Regions from separate parts of the Streptomyces sp. NPDC051963 genome, predicted to be linked through region 3. Evidence: predicted binding sites of a transcription regulator. Region 3 holds the regulator's gene; each other region holds the start of a gene.
What was found. The regulator HrcA, encoded in region 3, represses chaperone genes, less so after heat shock. The targets are predictions, from matches to a motif close to TTNGCACTCNGNNNNNCNGAGTGCNAA.
Positions count from the first base shown of each region.

Region 1 (5,104 bases), on a different contig from region 3:
GAGATAGCCGGCGGCCACGATCAGGGCGCCGATCATCAGCGTGACCTTGGGGCCACGGGCCCGGGAGACCGCGGCGGAGACGGGGGCCGTCGCCATCATGACCAGGCCGGACGGCGCCATGACCAGACCCGCGACGAGCATCGACTTGCCCATGCCGTACCCGGTCGCCGCGGGCAGCTGGAGCAGCTGCGGCAGGACCAGGGACATCGCGAACATCGCGAAACCGACGGCGATCGAGGCGAGGTTGGTGACGAGGACCTGACGGCGGGCGGTGGTGCGCAGGTCGACCAGCGGCTGCTCGGTGCGCAGCTCCCACCAGCCCCAGGCCAGCAGGACGACGACGGACGCCACGAACAGACCGATCGTGGTGCCGCTCGCCCAGCCCCAGTCCGCACCCTTGGAGATGCCCAGCAGCAGACACACCAGGCCCACCGCCATGCCGATGCCTCCGACCAGGTCGAAGCGGCCTCCGGTGCGCACCTTCGACTCCGGTACGAAGGCCGGCACCAGGGCGAGAGCGACGACGCCCATCGCGGCCGAGGCCCAGAACAGGACGTGCCAGTCGAAGTTGTCGGCGATGAGCGCGGCGGTGGGCAGACCGAGGGCGCCGCCGACACCGAGGGAGGCGCTCATCATGGCGGTGGCGGAGCCGAGCCGCTCGGCCGGGAGTTCGTCCCGCATGATGCTGATGCCCAGCGGGATCACACCGGACGCGAGGCCCTGAAGGACACGGCCGAGGATCATCAGGATCAGGGAGTCGCTGAGCGCACAGACCACCGAGCCCACGATCAGCATCACGAGGCTGATCAGCAGCATGCGCCGCTTGCCGAACATGTCACCGAGCCGGCCGACGACCGGCGTCGCCACCGCGGCGGCGAGCAGGGTCGCGGTGACGGCCCAGGCGGTGTCCGACGCGGGGGCGTCCAGGAGCTTCGGCAGCTCCGGGACGATCGGGATGACCAGGGTCTGCATCAACGCGACGACGATTCCGGCGAAGGCCAGCACCGCCACCACGGCGTTCGACCTCGGCGGGGCGGATCCTGCCGCCTCGGCGGGACGGGCAAGGGCGTCGGACATGACTGGGCCTCCGTAGGAACGCTTGTAAGCTTGACCTAGGCAACCTTAAGTCAGTTGCTTGACTTAATCAAGGGCTATTTCCGAGCCTGCGAGCCCTGCCGCGTGATCCCGGCCCCGGACATGCCCGAGGGCGGCACCCCCTGCTGGAGCAGGTGGTGCCGCCCTCGGTACGAAAGGACGGATCCGATCCTCGGAAGGATCAGAAGTCCATGTCACCGCCCGGCATGCCGCCGCCGGCCGGAGCGGCGTTCTTCTCCGGCTTGTCGGCGATGACGGCCTCGGTGGTGAGGAACAGCGCGGCGATGGACGCGGCGTTCTGCAGGGCAGAGCGCGTGACCTTCGCCGGGTCGATGATGCCCTCGGCGATCATGTCGACGTATTCGCCGGTCGCGGCGTTCAGACCGTGGCCGACGGCCAGGTTGCGCACCTTCTCGACGACGACGCCGCCCTCGAGACCGCCGTTGACGGCGATCTGCTTCAGCGGGGCCTCCAGGGCGAGCTTCACGGCGTTGGCGCCGGTCGCCTCGTCACCCTCGAGCTCCAGCTTCTCGAACACCTGGGAGGCCTGGAGCAGGGCCACGCCACCACCGGCGACGATGCCCTCCTCGACGGCCGCCTTCGCGTTGCGAACGGCGTCCTCGATGCGGTGCTTGCGCTCCTTGAGCTCGACCTCGGTGGCCGCGCCCGCCTTGATGACGGCGACGCCGCCGGCGAGCTTGGCGAGGCGCTCCTGGAGTTTCTCGCGGTCGTAGTCCGAGTCGCTGTTCTCGATCTCGGCGCGGATCTGGTTGACCCGGCCGGCGACCTGGTCGGCGGAGCCGGAGCCGTCGACGATGGTGGTCTCGTCCTTGGTGATGACGACCTTGCGGGCGCGGCCCAGGAGGTCCAGGGTCGCGTTCTCCAGCTTGAGGCCGACCTCCTCGGAGATGACCTCGCCGCCCGTGAGGATGGCGATGTCGCCGAGCATGGCCTTGCGGCGGTCACCGAAGCCCGGGGCCTTGACGGCGACGGACTTGAAGGTGCCACGGATCTTGTTGACGACCAGGGTCGACAGGGCCTCGCCCTCGACGTCCTCGGCGATGATCAGCAGCGGCTTGCCCGACTGCATGACCTTCTCCAGGAGCGGGAGCAGGTCCTTGACCGAGGAGATCTTGGAGTTGGCGATCAGGATGTACGGGTCGTCGAGGACGGCCTCCATACGCTCCATGTCGGTGGCGAAGTACGCCGAGATGTAGCCCTTGTCGAAGCGCATACCCTCGGTGAGCTCAAGCTCCAGACCGAAGGTCTGGGACTCCTCGACGGTGATGACGCCTTCCTTGCCGACCTTGTCCATCGCCTCGGCGATGAGCTCGCCGATCTGGGTGTCGGCGGCGGAGATGGAGGCCGTCGAAGCGATCTGCTCCTTGGTCTCCACGTCCTTGGCCTGCTCCAGCAGGGCACCGGAGACGGCCTCGACGGCCTTCTCGATACCGCGCTTGAGGGCCATCGGGTTGGCGCCGGCGGCTACGTTGCGCAGGCCCTCCTTGACCAGGGCCTGGGCGAGCACGGTCGCCGTGGTCGTACCGTCGCCGGCGACGTCGTCCGTCTTCTTGGCGACTTCCTTGACCAGCTCGGCGCCGATCTTCTCGTACGGGTCCTCGAGCTCGATCTCCTTGGCGATGGAGACACCATCGTTGGTGATCGTGGGGGCGCCCCACTTCTTCTCGAGGACGACGTTGCGGCCCTTGGGGCCGAGCGTCACCTTCACGGCGTCCGCGAGCTGGTTCATGCCGCGCTCGAGGCCGCGCCGTGCCTCCTCGTCGAACGCGATGATCTTGGCCATGTGAAGTGGTCCTCCCGGACTGGGGTGGATTGCTCCGGACCGCGCTGGCGCCCGCGACGGACGGCTCGCCTGCCTGTGGTTCCTTGCCCCACCCGGCCTGCGGGCCTCACCGACCCGGTCCTCGTTGTCACTCTCACCTTCAGAGTGCTAACGCCAATGATTAGCACTCGCCCATGCCGAGTGCAAGCGGCCTTCGATGATCCTCAGGCGGGCCAAGGGGTCCGGACATGCCGGAGGGCTCGCAACCCATGACTCCCCATGGGAAACGAGCCCTCCGAAGAAGAACGTCGCTGCAGTCAGTCGGCGCGTGCTTCAGCTGGTCGCCAGCCGGACCATGTCCGCCTGCGGCCCCTTCTGGCCCTGCGAGATCTCGAAATCGACTCGCTGACCCTCTTCCAGGGTGCGGTAGCCGTCCATCTGAATCGCGCTGTAGTGGACGAATACATCCGCACCACCGTCGACCGCGATGAAGCCGTACCCCTTCTCCGCGTTGAACCACTTGACGGTGCCCTGAGCCATGCCTAACTCCCCTATTACTGGCCCTTGCACAGATCCGCACTTCGCGGACCCGGGTCAGACCTCACCCCCCACGGTTGGGGGCGTGCGCCGGAACGCGTCGACCGCGGCTGAATGTATCTGTCCAACTGCCGTCTGCAACAGGTCAATCGGACGAGAATTCTGGGCACGACCGGTCGGCAAAATGGGGAGAATTTGTGTGAATTCAGGGCAAGTCGGACCCTATAAAAGGAGCGAATGACGCAAAAGGCCCGCGTACTTTGGCTACTTCTTGTCGGCCGTGCGGGCGGAACTCATATGCGCCCGGCATGAAAGGCGCGGGCAGTTCCCCAACTGTACCGTGCTCAACCATAGAGAATGGCCCCCTCCGCTTCTCTCACGGAGGGGGCCATTCGATGAACAATGCGTGAGTCAGCCGCCCGCGACCGCCGGAATGATCGAGACACCCACCCCGTCCGGCGTCGCCGTCTGAAGCCCCTGCTCGAAACGGACGTCGTCGTCATTGACGTACACGTTGACGAAGCGGCGCAGCTTGCCCTGGTCGTCGAGGATGCGGGCCGCGATGCCGGTGTGGTTCTTCTCCAGGTCGGAGATGACATCACCGAGGGTCGCCCCCTCAGCGGAGACCTCGGCCGCACCGCCGGTGTAGGTGCGCAGGATGGTAGGGATGCGGACGTTAACGCTCACGATGTGACCTCCGGTCAGTACAGCGCCCCTTCAGGGGCGCGGGGAACTGCGCGACCAGCCCCACCGGCCCGCAGACGAAATCGATTGTTCGGACTCAGCCGAGACCCGCATCCCGGAACGAGTCCAGGTTGGGTCGAATGGTCGCCGTAAGCCCCGTGCCGGCCACCGCGTCCAGCGTCTTGAGGCCGTCACCGGTGTTGAGGACGACGGTCGTGAGGGTCGGGTCAAGGACACCGTCCTCGATGAGCTTCTTCGTGACGCCCACCGTCACACCGCCCGCGGTCTCCGCGAAGATGCCCTCAGTCCGGGCGAGCAGCCGAATCGCATCGACGACCTGCTCGTCCGTCACATCCTCCACCGCACCACCGGTGCGACGCGCGATGTCCAGGACATACGGACCGTCGGCAGGGTTGCCGATCGCCAGCGACTTGGCGATCGTGTTCGGCTTCTGCGGCCGGACGACGTCGTGGCCGCCCTTGAAGGCGACGGACACCGGCGAGCAGCCCTCGGCCTGCGCGCCGAAGATCTTGTACGGCTTGTCCTCGACCAGTCCGAGCTTGATCAGCTCCTGGAGCCCCTTGTCGACCTTCGTGAGCTGCGAGCCGGACGCGATGGGGATGACGAGCTGGTCCGGGAGCTGCCAGCCGAGCTGCTCGCAGATCTCGTACGCCAGGGTCTTGGACCCTTCCGCGTAGTACGGCCGCAGGTTGACGTTGACGAAGCCCCAGCCCTCGCCGGCGGGGTCGCCGATCAGCTCGGAGCAGAAACGGTTCACGTCGTCGTAGTTGCCCTCGATGCCGACGAGCTCGCCGCCGTAGACCGCGGCCATGACGACCTTGCCCTGCTCCAGGTCGTGCGGGATGAAGACGCAGGAGCGGAAGCCGGCGCGGGCGGCGGCGGCACCCACGGCACCGGCGAGGTTGCCGGTGGAGGAGCAGGAGAGGGTGGTGAAGCCGAAGGCGCGGGCGGCCTCGATGGCCTGGGCCACGACGCGGTCCTTGA
Region 1 covers NZ_JBIUCC010000008.1:148,982-154,085, reverse strand. Annotated here, with positions in the region: gene ACIHFB_RS32100 (MFS transporter) at 1-1,077, opposite strand, end outside; gene groL (chaperonin GroEL) at 1,277-2,899, opposite strand; gene ACIHFB_RS32090 (cold-shock protein) at 3,212-3,418, opposite strand; gene ACIHFB_RS32085 (MoaD/ThiS family protein) at 3,827-4,102, opposite strand; gene thrC (threonine synthase) at 4,197-5,104, opposite strand, start outside.
Region 1: a site for HrcA is predicted at 3,060-3,086, ahead of groL (chaperonin GroEL). Genes of this name have one in related genera too.

Region 2 (5,104 bases), on a different contig from region 3:
GCACTGCGAGGCCGTGCTGCGGCTGACCTCCGCCGCTACGGAGGCGATGCGGGACCGCGGGCGGGGCGGTGTCGTCAACGTCGCCTCGGTCGCCGCCTTCGTGCCGCGCGGTACGTACGGGGCGTCCAAGGCGTGGGTCGTGCAGTTCACGCAGGGCGCGGCGCGTGATCTGGCGGGCAGCGGTGTGCGGTTGATGGCTCTCTGCCCCGGCTTCGTCCGTACGGAGTTCCATCAGCGGGCCGGGATGGGCACGGACAACGTTCCTGGCTGGATGTGGCTGGACGCCGACAAGCTGGTGACGTCGGCCCTCGCCGACCTGGCGCGGGGCAAGACGCTGTCGATTCCCGACCCCAGGTACAAGGTGCTGATGGGCATGGCGAAGGTGGCGCCGCGGGGGTTGCTCGGTGGGGTCACCTCGAAGTCGGGGCGCAAGTACGGGCCGCAGTAGGGCGCGCGTTCGCGCAACCGGAGGAGAATGGAGCTGTTCCACCGGACCTTCGGGGGACGGAGGCGGCGCCATGACGTTCGTACAGCTCATCGACTGCAGGACGAGCCGGTTCGACGAGATGAACCGGCTGATGGACACATGGGTCGAGCAGACCAAGGGGAAGCGGACCGCGACGCACAGTGTGATCGGCAAGGACCGGTCCGACGCGTCGCACTTCATCGAGATCGTGGAGTTCCCGTCGTACGAGGAGGCGATGCGGAACTCGAATCTGCCGGAGACCGACAAGGTGTTCCGGGAGATGGTCGCCCTCTGCGACGAGATGCCGACGTTCACGGATCTGGACGTGGTGCGCGACGAGCAGTTGTACGCGACCACCGCGCGGCGCTTCTTCGACATGGTGGCGGGGAAGGCCGATGCGCCCACGTTCAACGACGTGCTCATCGAGGACTACCACGACCACGATCCGAGCAACCCGCAGGACGTCATCGGGCTCGACGCGATCCGGCGTGAGGTGGAGATGTGGCGGGGTGGCTTCGACTTCTCGTTCACCGTCGAGGACCAGGTGGCCCAGGACGACCGGGTGTGCACCCGGTGGACGTGGAACGGCCTGCACAAGGGCGACTTCCTCGGGATCGCGGCCACCGGCAAGCGGATGTCCATGACCGGGACGACCATCCACCGGTGCACGGGGGACGGGAAGATCGCCGAGGGCTGGTGGCAGTACGACCGGCTGGGGCTGATGGAGCAGTTGGGCGCGCTGGACACACTGGAGCAGTAGGGCAACGCGAAGGCCCGGCACCCATGGGGTGCCGGGCCTCGGTGCTGACGTACGTCAGTGGGAGTGGCCGTGGCCGTGGCCCGCGGCGGCCGGCTCCTCCTCTTCCTTCTTCTCGACGACCAGGGTCTCGGTCGTGAGGAGGAGGGAGGCGATGGAGGCGGCGTTCTCCAGGGCGGAGCGGGTGACCTTGACCGGGTCGATGACGCCGGCCTTGACCAGGTCGCCGTACTCGCCGGTGGCGGCGTTGAAGCCCTGGCCCTTGTCGAGCTCCGCGACCTTGGCGGTGATGACGTAGCCCTCAAGGCCCGCGTTCTCGGCGATCCAGCGCAGCGGCTCGACGACCGCGCGGCGGACGACCGCGACACCGGTGGCCTCGTCGCCGGTCTTGTCGAGGTTGCCCTCGAGGACCTTGGCGGCGTGGACCAGCGCGGAGCCACCACCGGAGACGATGCCCTCCTCGACCGCGGCGCGGGTCGCGGAGATGGCGTCCTCCAGACGGTGCTTCTTCTCCTTCAGCTCCACCTCGGTGGCGGCGCCGACCTTGATCACGCACACGCCGCCGGCCAGCTTCGCGAGGCGCTCCTGGAGCTTCTCGCGGTCCCAGTCGGAGTCCGTGGCCTCGATCTCGGCCTTGATCTGCGCGACGCGTCCGGCGACGCCGCCCTTCTCACCGGCACCGTCGACGATCGTGGTGTCGTCCTTGGTGACGGTGACGCGGCGGGCGGAGCCGAGGACGTCCAGACCGGCCTGGTCGAGCTTGAGGCCGACCTCCTCGGAGATGACCGTGGCGCCGGTGAGGACCGCCATGTCCTCCAGCATCGCCTTGCGGCGGTCGCCGAAGCCGGGGGCCTTGACGGCCACCGCGTTGAAGGTGCCGCGGATCTTGTTCACGACGAGGGTGGAGAGGGCCTCGCCCTCCACGTCCTCGGCGATGATCAGCAGCGGCTTGGAGGAGTTGGACTGGATGACCTTCTCCAGCAGCGGCAACAGGTCCTGGATGGAGGAGACCTTGCCCTGGTTGATCAGGATGTACGGGTCGTCGAGGACGGCCTCCATACGCTCCTGGTCGGACACCATGTACGGCGACAGGTAGCCCTTGTCGAAGGCCATGCCCTCGGTGAAGTCCAGCTCCAGACCGAAGGTGTTGGACTCCTCGACGGTGATGACGCCGTCCTTGCCGACCTTGTCCATCGCCTCGGCGATCAGCTCGCCGACCTGCTGGTCCTGGGCGGACAGCGCGGCGACCGCGGCGATGTCGGACTTCTCCTCGATCGGACGGGCGGTCGCGAGCAGCTCCTCGGAGACCGCGGCGACAGCGGCGTCGATGCCCTTCTTCAGGGCGGCCGGGGAGGCGCCGGCGGCGACGTTCTTCAGGCCCTCGCGGACCAGCGCCTGGGCGAGCACGGTGGCGGTGGTGGTGCCGTCACCAGCGATGTCGTTGGTCTTGGTCGCCACCTCCTTCACCAGCTGGGCACCGAGGTTCTCGTACGGGTCCTCGATCTCGACCTCGCGGGCGATCGTGACACCGTCGTTGGTGATCGTAGGGGCGCCGAACTTCTTGTCGATGACGACGTTGCGGCCCTTGGGGCCGATCGTCACCTTGACCGTGTCGGCAAGCTTGTTGACGCCGCGCTCGAGGGCGCGACGGGCGTCCTCGTCGAACTTCAGGATCTTCGCCATGGGAGCGTGAGCCCTCTCGGGAATCTAGGTGAAATTAGCCGCGCCCCTGGCACCCGGCTCATTACGTCGCGGGGGGCCAGGGGCGCAGCTCAAAGCAATTTGCTTCGAAGTGGATTACTTCTCGATGATCGCGAGCACGTCGCGAGCCGAGAGGACGAGGTACTCCTCGCCGTTGTACTTCACTTCGGTGCCGCCGTACTTGCTGTACAGCACGATGTCGCCGACGGCGACGTCGAGCGGAAGACGGTTACCGTCCTCGAAACGGCCCGGGCCCACCGCAAGGACGACGCCCTCCTGGGGCTTCTCCTTCGCGGTGTCCGGGATGACCAGGCCAGAGGCCGTGGTCTGCTCGGCGTCGAGCGGCTGGACCACAATGCGGTCCTCGAGCGGCTTGATGGCAACCTTGGAGCTGGCGGTCGTCACGATCCGACCTCCCCCTTCGGAGATCTCACGGGGTTAACTGTCTGAGGTGGCGACCAGGTGGATCCGTCGTCGCGGGTGCCGGACCTGCCCGTCGCGTGTTGGCACTCTCCAGTGGGGAGTGCCAGAGCCGAGACTATGACCGGGATTAGCACTCGGTCAAGCGGAGTGCCAATGCCTGCGGCGCGTCGGCGGGTTTCCTGTGTACGTCCGCTGCCTGGAACCCGGCGTTTGCGCCTCCTGGGGGCTGCGCCCCCAGACCCCCGCTTCGGCCTGAACGGCCTCGTCCTCAAACGCCGGACGGGCTGGGATGCCTGGACCGGCATCGAGAAGCGGCCGCCCCTGAACAGGGTGGTCCCGCTACAGGTAATCCTCCAAGCGCCCCACCGACAGCCCCGCCTCCGCCACCCTGTGCAGCAGTTCCTCCGTTCGCTCCCACAGGGGTGGGCCGGTGGGGTCGTCGGGGGCGATCAGGATGATGTCGCCGGGGTGCAGGGGGGCGGCGTCGGTGTCGGTGGAGGTCCAGAGGACCACGGAGGAGAGGCCGCAGTCGGCGGCTGCGCGCAGGGTCGTCGTGTCGTAGCGGCCGTGGGGCGGGCGGAAGAGGCGGGGGCGGATGCCGAAGCGGGACTTGAGTTTGTCCTGCTGGCCGCAGATCTCGGCGCGCTGGCCGGCGTAGGGCAGGCCGGGCAGGGCGGCGTGGTCGAGGGTGTGGTTCTGGATGCTCGCGCCGACCGACTGGAGGCGCGCGAAGTGGCCGTAGCCCGGGCCAACGACGCTGTCCGTGAGGAACATGCTGACGGGGAGGCGCCGTTCGCGGACCAGGTCGACGAGGTGGGGGTCCTTCTCCGCGCCGTCGTCGTAGGTCAGGAAGACGACCTTGTCCCTGGTCCGGACCCGGTCCACCACGGGCGCCGGACTCCGGTCCGCCCCGGGGCCGTGCAGGCTCACCCGGCCGGCCGCCTTCATGCCGAGGCGTTCGATGGGGTCGACGGACTGGGCGCAGCCGGTGAGCAGCGCGGCGGTCAGCGCGAGCGCCCCGGCCGCCCGCAGCCTCACAGGTAGTCCTCCAGCCGTGCCACCGCGTACCCCTTCGCCGTGACCTTCTCCAGGAACCGTCGGACCATGTCGGGCATCGTGCCCTTCCAGTCCTCCTTGCCGCGGAAGTGGCTGAGCACGATGTCGCCGGGATGCAGGTCCCGGTCCCACTCGCGGTACTCCCAGTGGTCGGCGAAGACCTCCTCGTTCCAGAGCGGCGCGTACTTGATGCCGCAGGCCCGCGCGGCGTACAGGGTGTCCGCGTTGTAGTTGCCGTAGGGCGGGCGGAAGAGGACCGGGCGTTTGCCGTAGTGCTTCTCGATCACGTTCTGCATGCCGCAGATCTCGCGCTTCTGGCGGTAGTACGACAGGCCCGGGAGGTAGGGGTGGTGGAGGGTGTGGTTGTTCAGGGCCACGCCCTCCCGCTGCATGCGCTTGAAGTAGGTGTAGTCCTCCTTCACCAGGTAGTCGCTGAGGAACGCGGTGTACGGGATCCGCAGCTCGCGCATCATGCGCAGGAACGCCGGGTCCTTCTCGGCTCCGTCGTCGATGGTGAGGAAGACGACCCGCTGCTTGGTCGGGATCGTGGTGAAGATCGGGGGGAGGTCCTCATGGCCGTCCACCTCGAAGCCCTCGCGGGTCTCGATCTTCGGTTTCGTGACCGGCGGCGGTGGGGCCGTCAGGGGGACCTTGGACAGGCCCCAGCGTTTCGCGGCGGCGACGCGGGCGGCCTGCAGTGC
Region 2 covers NZ_JBIUCC010000009.1:236,069-241,172, forward strand. Annotated here, with positions in the region: gene ACIHFB_RS35415 (SDR family oxidoreductase) at 1-448, shown strand, start outside; gene ACIHFB_RS35420 (ester cyclase) at 519-1,226, shown strand; gene groL (chaperonin GroEL) at 1,281-2,906, opposite strand; gene groES (co-chaperone GroES) at 3,021-3,329, opposite strand; gene ACIHFB_RS35435 (polysaccharide deacetylase family protein) at 3,687-4,385, opposite strand; gene ACIHFB_RS35440 (polysaccharide deacetylase family protein) at 4,382-5,104, opposite strand, start outside.
Region 2: a site for HrcA is predicted at 3,475-3,501, ahead of groES (co-chaperone GroES). Genes of this name have one in related genera too.

Region 3 (5,104 bases):
GGCATGTTGTCACGTCCTCCGAACAAGTCCGAATCCGGCCTTCCCCTCGGCATAGGCCAACGGCATCCCCGGACTAACGACCGTTGAAGGCATCCTTCAGCCGCGAGAACAAGCCCTGCTGCCCCGGCTGACTGTGCCTACCCGGGGGACGCTGCGTCCGATTGCCGCTACGCGGCGGGCCGGACCCCCGGCAGGCCTCCGGCCACCAACGTCAGCAAGTGGCCAGCCCCCTCCCCAAGCACCGTCAACGACCGTTGAAGGCATCCTTCAACCGCGAGAACAAGCCCTGCTGCCCCGGCTGGAACTGCCCCGTGGGCCGCTCCTCGCCGCGCAGCTTGGCGAGCTCGCGGAGGAGGCGTTCCTGCTCGGGGTCCAGCTTGGTCGGGGTGGTGACCTCGACGTGGACGATGAGGTCGCCGCGGCCGCCGCCCCGCAGATGCGTGACGCCCCGGCCGTGCAGCGGGATCGACTGGCCGGACTGGGTGCCGGGCCGGATGTCGACCTCCTCCATGCCGTCCAGGGTCTCCAGCGGGACCTTCGTGCCGAGGGACGCCGCCGTCATCGGGATGGTGACCGTGCAGTGCAGGTCGTCGCCGCGCCGCTGGAAGGTCGAGTGCGGCAGCTCGTGGATCTCGACGTACAGGTCACCGGCGGGACCGCCACCGGGGCCGACCTCGCCCTCGCCCGCGAGCTGGATACGGGTGCCGTTGTCGACGCCGGCCGGGATCTTGACCGTCAGGGTGCGACGGGAGCGGACCCGCCCGTCACCCGCGCACTCCGGGCACGGGGTCGGGACGACGGTGCCGAAGCCCTGGCACTGGGGGCAGGGGCGGGACGTCATGACCTGGCCCAGGAAGGACCGGGTGACCTGCGACACCTCACCGCGACCGCGGCACATGTCACACGTCTGGGCACTGGTCCCCGGCGCCGCGCCCTCGCCGTTGCAGGTCGAGCAGACGATCGCCGTGTCGACCTGGATGTCCTTCGTCGTACCGAAGGCCGCCTCGTCGAGCTCGATGTCCAGCCGGATCATCGCGTCCTGGCCGCGCCGCGTACGGGACCGCGGGCCCCGCTGGGACGCCGTACCGAAGAACGCGTCCATGATGTCCGAGAAGTTCCCGAAGCCGCCCGCGCCGAAGCCGCCCGCGCCACCGGCGCCGCCGGCCTGCGAGAGCGGGTCGCCGCCGAGGTCGTAGACCTGCTTCTTCTGCGGGTCCGACAGCACCTCGTAAGCGGCGTTGATCTCCTTGAACCGCTCCTGGGTCTTCGGATCGGGGTTGACGTCCGGGTGCAGCTCGCGTGCGAGCCGCCGGAAGGCCTTCTTGATCTCTTCCTGCGACGCGTCGCGGCGCACGCCGAGAACGGCGTAGTAGTCCGTGGCCACTTACGACTCCGCCAGGATCTGTCCGACGTACCGTGCCACTGCGCGTACCGCTCCCATCGTTCCCGGGTAATCCATGCGGGTCGGTCCGACCACGCCGAGCTTGGCGACTGCCTCGCCGCCCGAACCGTAGCCGACCGACACGACGGACGTGGAGTTGAGTCCCTCATAGGCGTTCTCATGACCGATGCGTACGGTCATGCCCGAATCCCCGGCCTCACCAAGCAACTTGAGGAGCACGACCTGCTCCTCCAGCGCCTCGAGCACCGGCCGGATCGTGAGGGGAAAGTCATGCCCGAAGCGGGTCAGATTGGCGGTGCCGCCGATCATCAGCCGCTCTTCGTTCTCCTCGACGAGGGTCTCCAGGAGGGTGGAGAGCACCGTCGAGACCGTACCGCGGTCCTCGACGTCGAAGCCCTCGGGCAGGTCCTCGACCAACAGCGGGACATCGGCGAACCGCCGTCCGGCGACCCGGCTGTTGAGCCGCGCGCGTAGATCGGCGAGAGATGCCTCCCCGAACGGCGCCGGACAGTCGACCATGCGCTGCTCGACCCGCCCGGTGTCCGTGATCAGCACGAGCATCACGCGCGCGGGGGCGAGCGAGAGCAGTTCCACGTGCCGCACGGTGGAGCGGGTGAGTGACGGGTACTGCACGATGGCGACCTGCCGCGTCAGCTGCGCCAGCAGCCGCACGGTCCGGGCCACCACGTCGTCGAGATCGACGGCGCCGTCGAGGAAGTTGTGGATGGCACGCCGCTCGGGCGCGCTCATCGGCTTGACGCCGGCCAGCTTGTCGACGAAGAGGCGGTAGCCCTTGTCCGTCGGAATCCGCCCGGCGCTGGTGTGCGGCTGGGCGATGAACCCCTCGTCCTCCAGGGCGGCCATGTCATTGCGCACGGTCGCCGGGGAGACACCGAGGTTGTGCCGCTCGGTGAGCGCCTTGGAGCCGACCGGCTCCTCCGTGCCGACATAGTCCTGGACGATCGCGCGCAGCACCTGAAGCCTGCGTTCACTCAGCACTGCGCACACCTCCAGAAGTCGTCCTCTCGGCGCCTCGCCTGGCACTCTTCACTTACGAGTGCCAGAGTTCCCCGGCCCAGTGTACGGCCGTGGGGTACGCCCCGGGCAAGGCCGGTCCTGCGACGTCGTGCTGCGACTCAGGGTCCCCGCTAGCGTCGCCCTATGAAGGTGACTTGGGAAGAGCTGGGGTGGGAGCCGCTGGCGGCCGGGGTGGGACGGTGTCGGCTGCCGGTGTGGGACTGCACGGTGGGGCTGGTCGTCGGGACGGGCGCGGCCCTGGTCATCGACGCGGGATCGAGCCTGGCGGAGGGCGCACGCGTGCGTGCCGGGGCCGAGGAGCTCGCCGGGCACCGTGTGACCCACCTCGCGCTCACGCATCCGCACTTCGACCATGTCTTCGGGGCGGCGGCGTTCGCGGGCGCGGAGCTGTACGCCGCCGTGGGCATCGACACCGTGTACACGCACGCCGGCCGCGAGGAGCTGCGCGCGGACGCCGTACGCCACGGTCTGGACGCCGGACCGGCGGACGAGGCCGTGGCGGCCCTCACGCCGCCCCGCCACCATGTCTCCGGCGAGTGGACCCTCGACCTGGGCAGCGGCCGTCAGGTCCTCCTCGCCAACGTCGGCCCCGGCCACACCGCGCACGACCTCGCCGTCCTCGTCCCCGGCGACCCCGAGGTGGTCTTCTGCGGCGACCTGGTCGAGGAGTCCGGCGAGCCGCAGGCGGGCCCGGACGCCGTACCGACGCACTGGCCCGCGGCCCTGGACCGGCTGCTGGATCTCGGCGGCGAGGACGCGCTGTACGTGCCCGGTCACGGAGCGGTGGTGGACGCGGCGTTCGTACGAGCGCAACGGAACGCCCTGGCGAGGGAATTCGGCGTGTCGTGACCGCGGCCCGCCGGCTTCTCCTATCGTCATCCGAATGCGCCAGTACTCTCGGGACCTGACCCCACCGTGGAAGAAGCCCAAGCCCGTCCCCGAGGTCCCCGCCGATCCCGGCCTGGTGGTCGAGGAGCCCGGCAGCGGTTTCTGCGGCGCGGTGATCCGCTGCGAGGCGGGCACGGTGACGCTGGAGGACCGCTTCGGCAAGCACCGGGTGTTTCCGCTGGAGCCGCGCGGGTTCCTGCTGGAGGGCCGAGTGGTGACGCTGGTGAAGCCCGCCGCCGGTCCGGTACGTCCCACCCGTACGGCCTCCGGCTCGGTCGCCGTCCCCGGCGCACGCGCGCGTGTCGCCCGCGCCGGGCGCATCTACGTCGAGGGCCGGCACGACGCGGAACTCGTCGAGAAGGTCTGGGGCGACGATCTGCGCATCGAGGGCGTCGTCGTGGAGTACCTGGAGGGCATCGACGACCTGCCCTCGATCGTGGCCGAGTTCGCACCGGGCCCGGACGCACGGCTGGGCGTGCTGGTGGACCACCTCGTGCCGGGCACGAAGGAGTGGCGCATCGCGGAGTCGGTGACGAGCGGGCACGCCCTGATCGTCGGCCACCCTTACATCGACATCTGGGAGGCCGTGAAGCCGTCCTCGCTGGGGATCGCGGGATGGCCGCGGATCCCGCACGGACAGGACTGGAAGACGGGGGTGTGCCGTGCGCTGGGTTGGCCGGAAAACACCGGTGCGGCCTGGCAGCGGATTCTGGGACGGGTGGGGTCCTATCGGGACCTTGAGCCGGAGTTGCTGGGGCGGGTGGAGGAGCTGATCGACTTCGTCACGGGGGGCGAGGGATAGCGCACGACGGGTGAAATACCGTTCACCCGCCGTGGTGATCAGTCCACCAAGTCCCTGACCACCGCGTCCGCCAGCAACCGCCCCCGAAGCGTCAACACCGCACGCCCCTCCGCGTACGGCCCTTCCTGAAGCAGCCCCTCCCGCAGAGCCCGCCGCGAGGCGGTCAGGCCGTCGGGGCGCAGCAGCGACAGGGGCGCCCCCTCCCGCAGCCTCAGCTCCAGCAGAATCCGCTCCACCCGCCGGTCCTCCTCGGACAGCACCTCACGTCCGGCCCCCGGCGACCGCCCCTCCGCCAGGGCTCCCGCGTAAGCGCCCGGATGCTTGACGTTCCACCACCGCACCCCGCCCACATGGCTGTGTGCCCCGGGCCCGGCCCCCCACCAGTCGGCGCCGCGCCAGTACAGCTCGTTGTGCAGGCAGCGCCCCGCATCCGACGTCGCCCAGTTCGACACCTCGTACCACTCGAAGCCGGCCTCCGACAGCACCGACTCCGCGATCAGATACCGGTCCGCGTGGACGTCGTCGTCGGTCATCGGAACCTCGCCCCGGCGGATGCGCCGAGCCAGCTGCGTGCCCTCCTCGACGATCAGGGCGTAGGCCGAGACATGGTCCGGTCCGGCGCCGATCGCCGCCTCCAGAGAGGCCCGCCAGTCGTCGTCCGACTCGCCCGGGGTGCCGTAGATCAGATCCAGGTTGACGTGGCCGAAACCCGCCGCCCGGGCCTCCGTCACACACGCCTCAGGGCGTCCCGGAGTGTGCGTCCGGTCCAGCACGCGCAGGACGTGCTGCTTCGCGCTCTGCATGCCGAAGGAGATCCGGTTGAAGCCGCCCTCGCGGAGCGTCGCCAGATAGGCGGGGTCCACCGACTCCGGGTTCGCCTCCGTCGTGATCTCGGCGTCGGGTGCCAGGCCGAACTCGTCGCGGATCGCGCCCAGCATGCGTACGAGATCGCCGGCGGCCAGCAGTGTCGGCGT
Region 3 covers NZ_JBIUCC010000002.1:253,910-259,013, reverse strand. Annotated here, with positions in the region: gene dnaJ (molecular chaperone DnaJ) at 245-1,384, opposite strand; gene hrcA (heat-inducible transcriptional repressor HrcA) at 1,385-2,401, opposite strand; gene ACIHFB_RS07635 (MBL fold metallo-hydrolase) at 2,564-3,289, shown strand; gene ACIHFB_RS07630 (DUF3097 domain-containing protein) at 3,324-4,130, shown strand; gene hemW (radical SAM family heme chaperone HemW) at 4,169-5,104, opposite strand, start outside.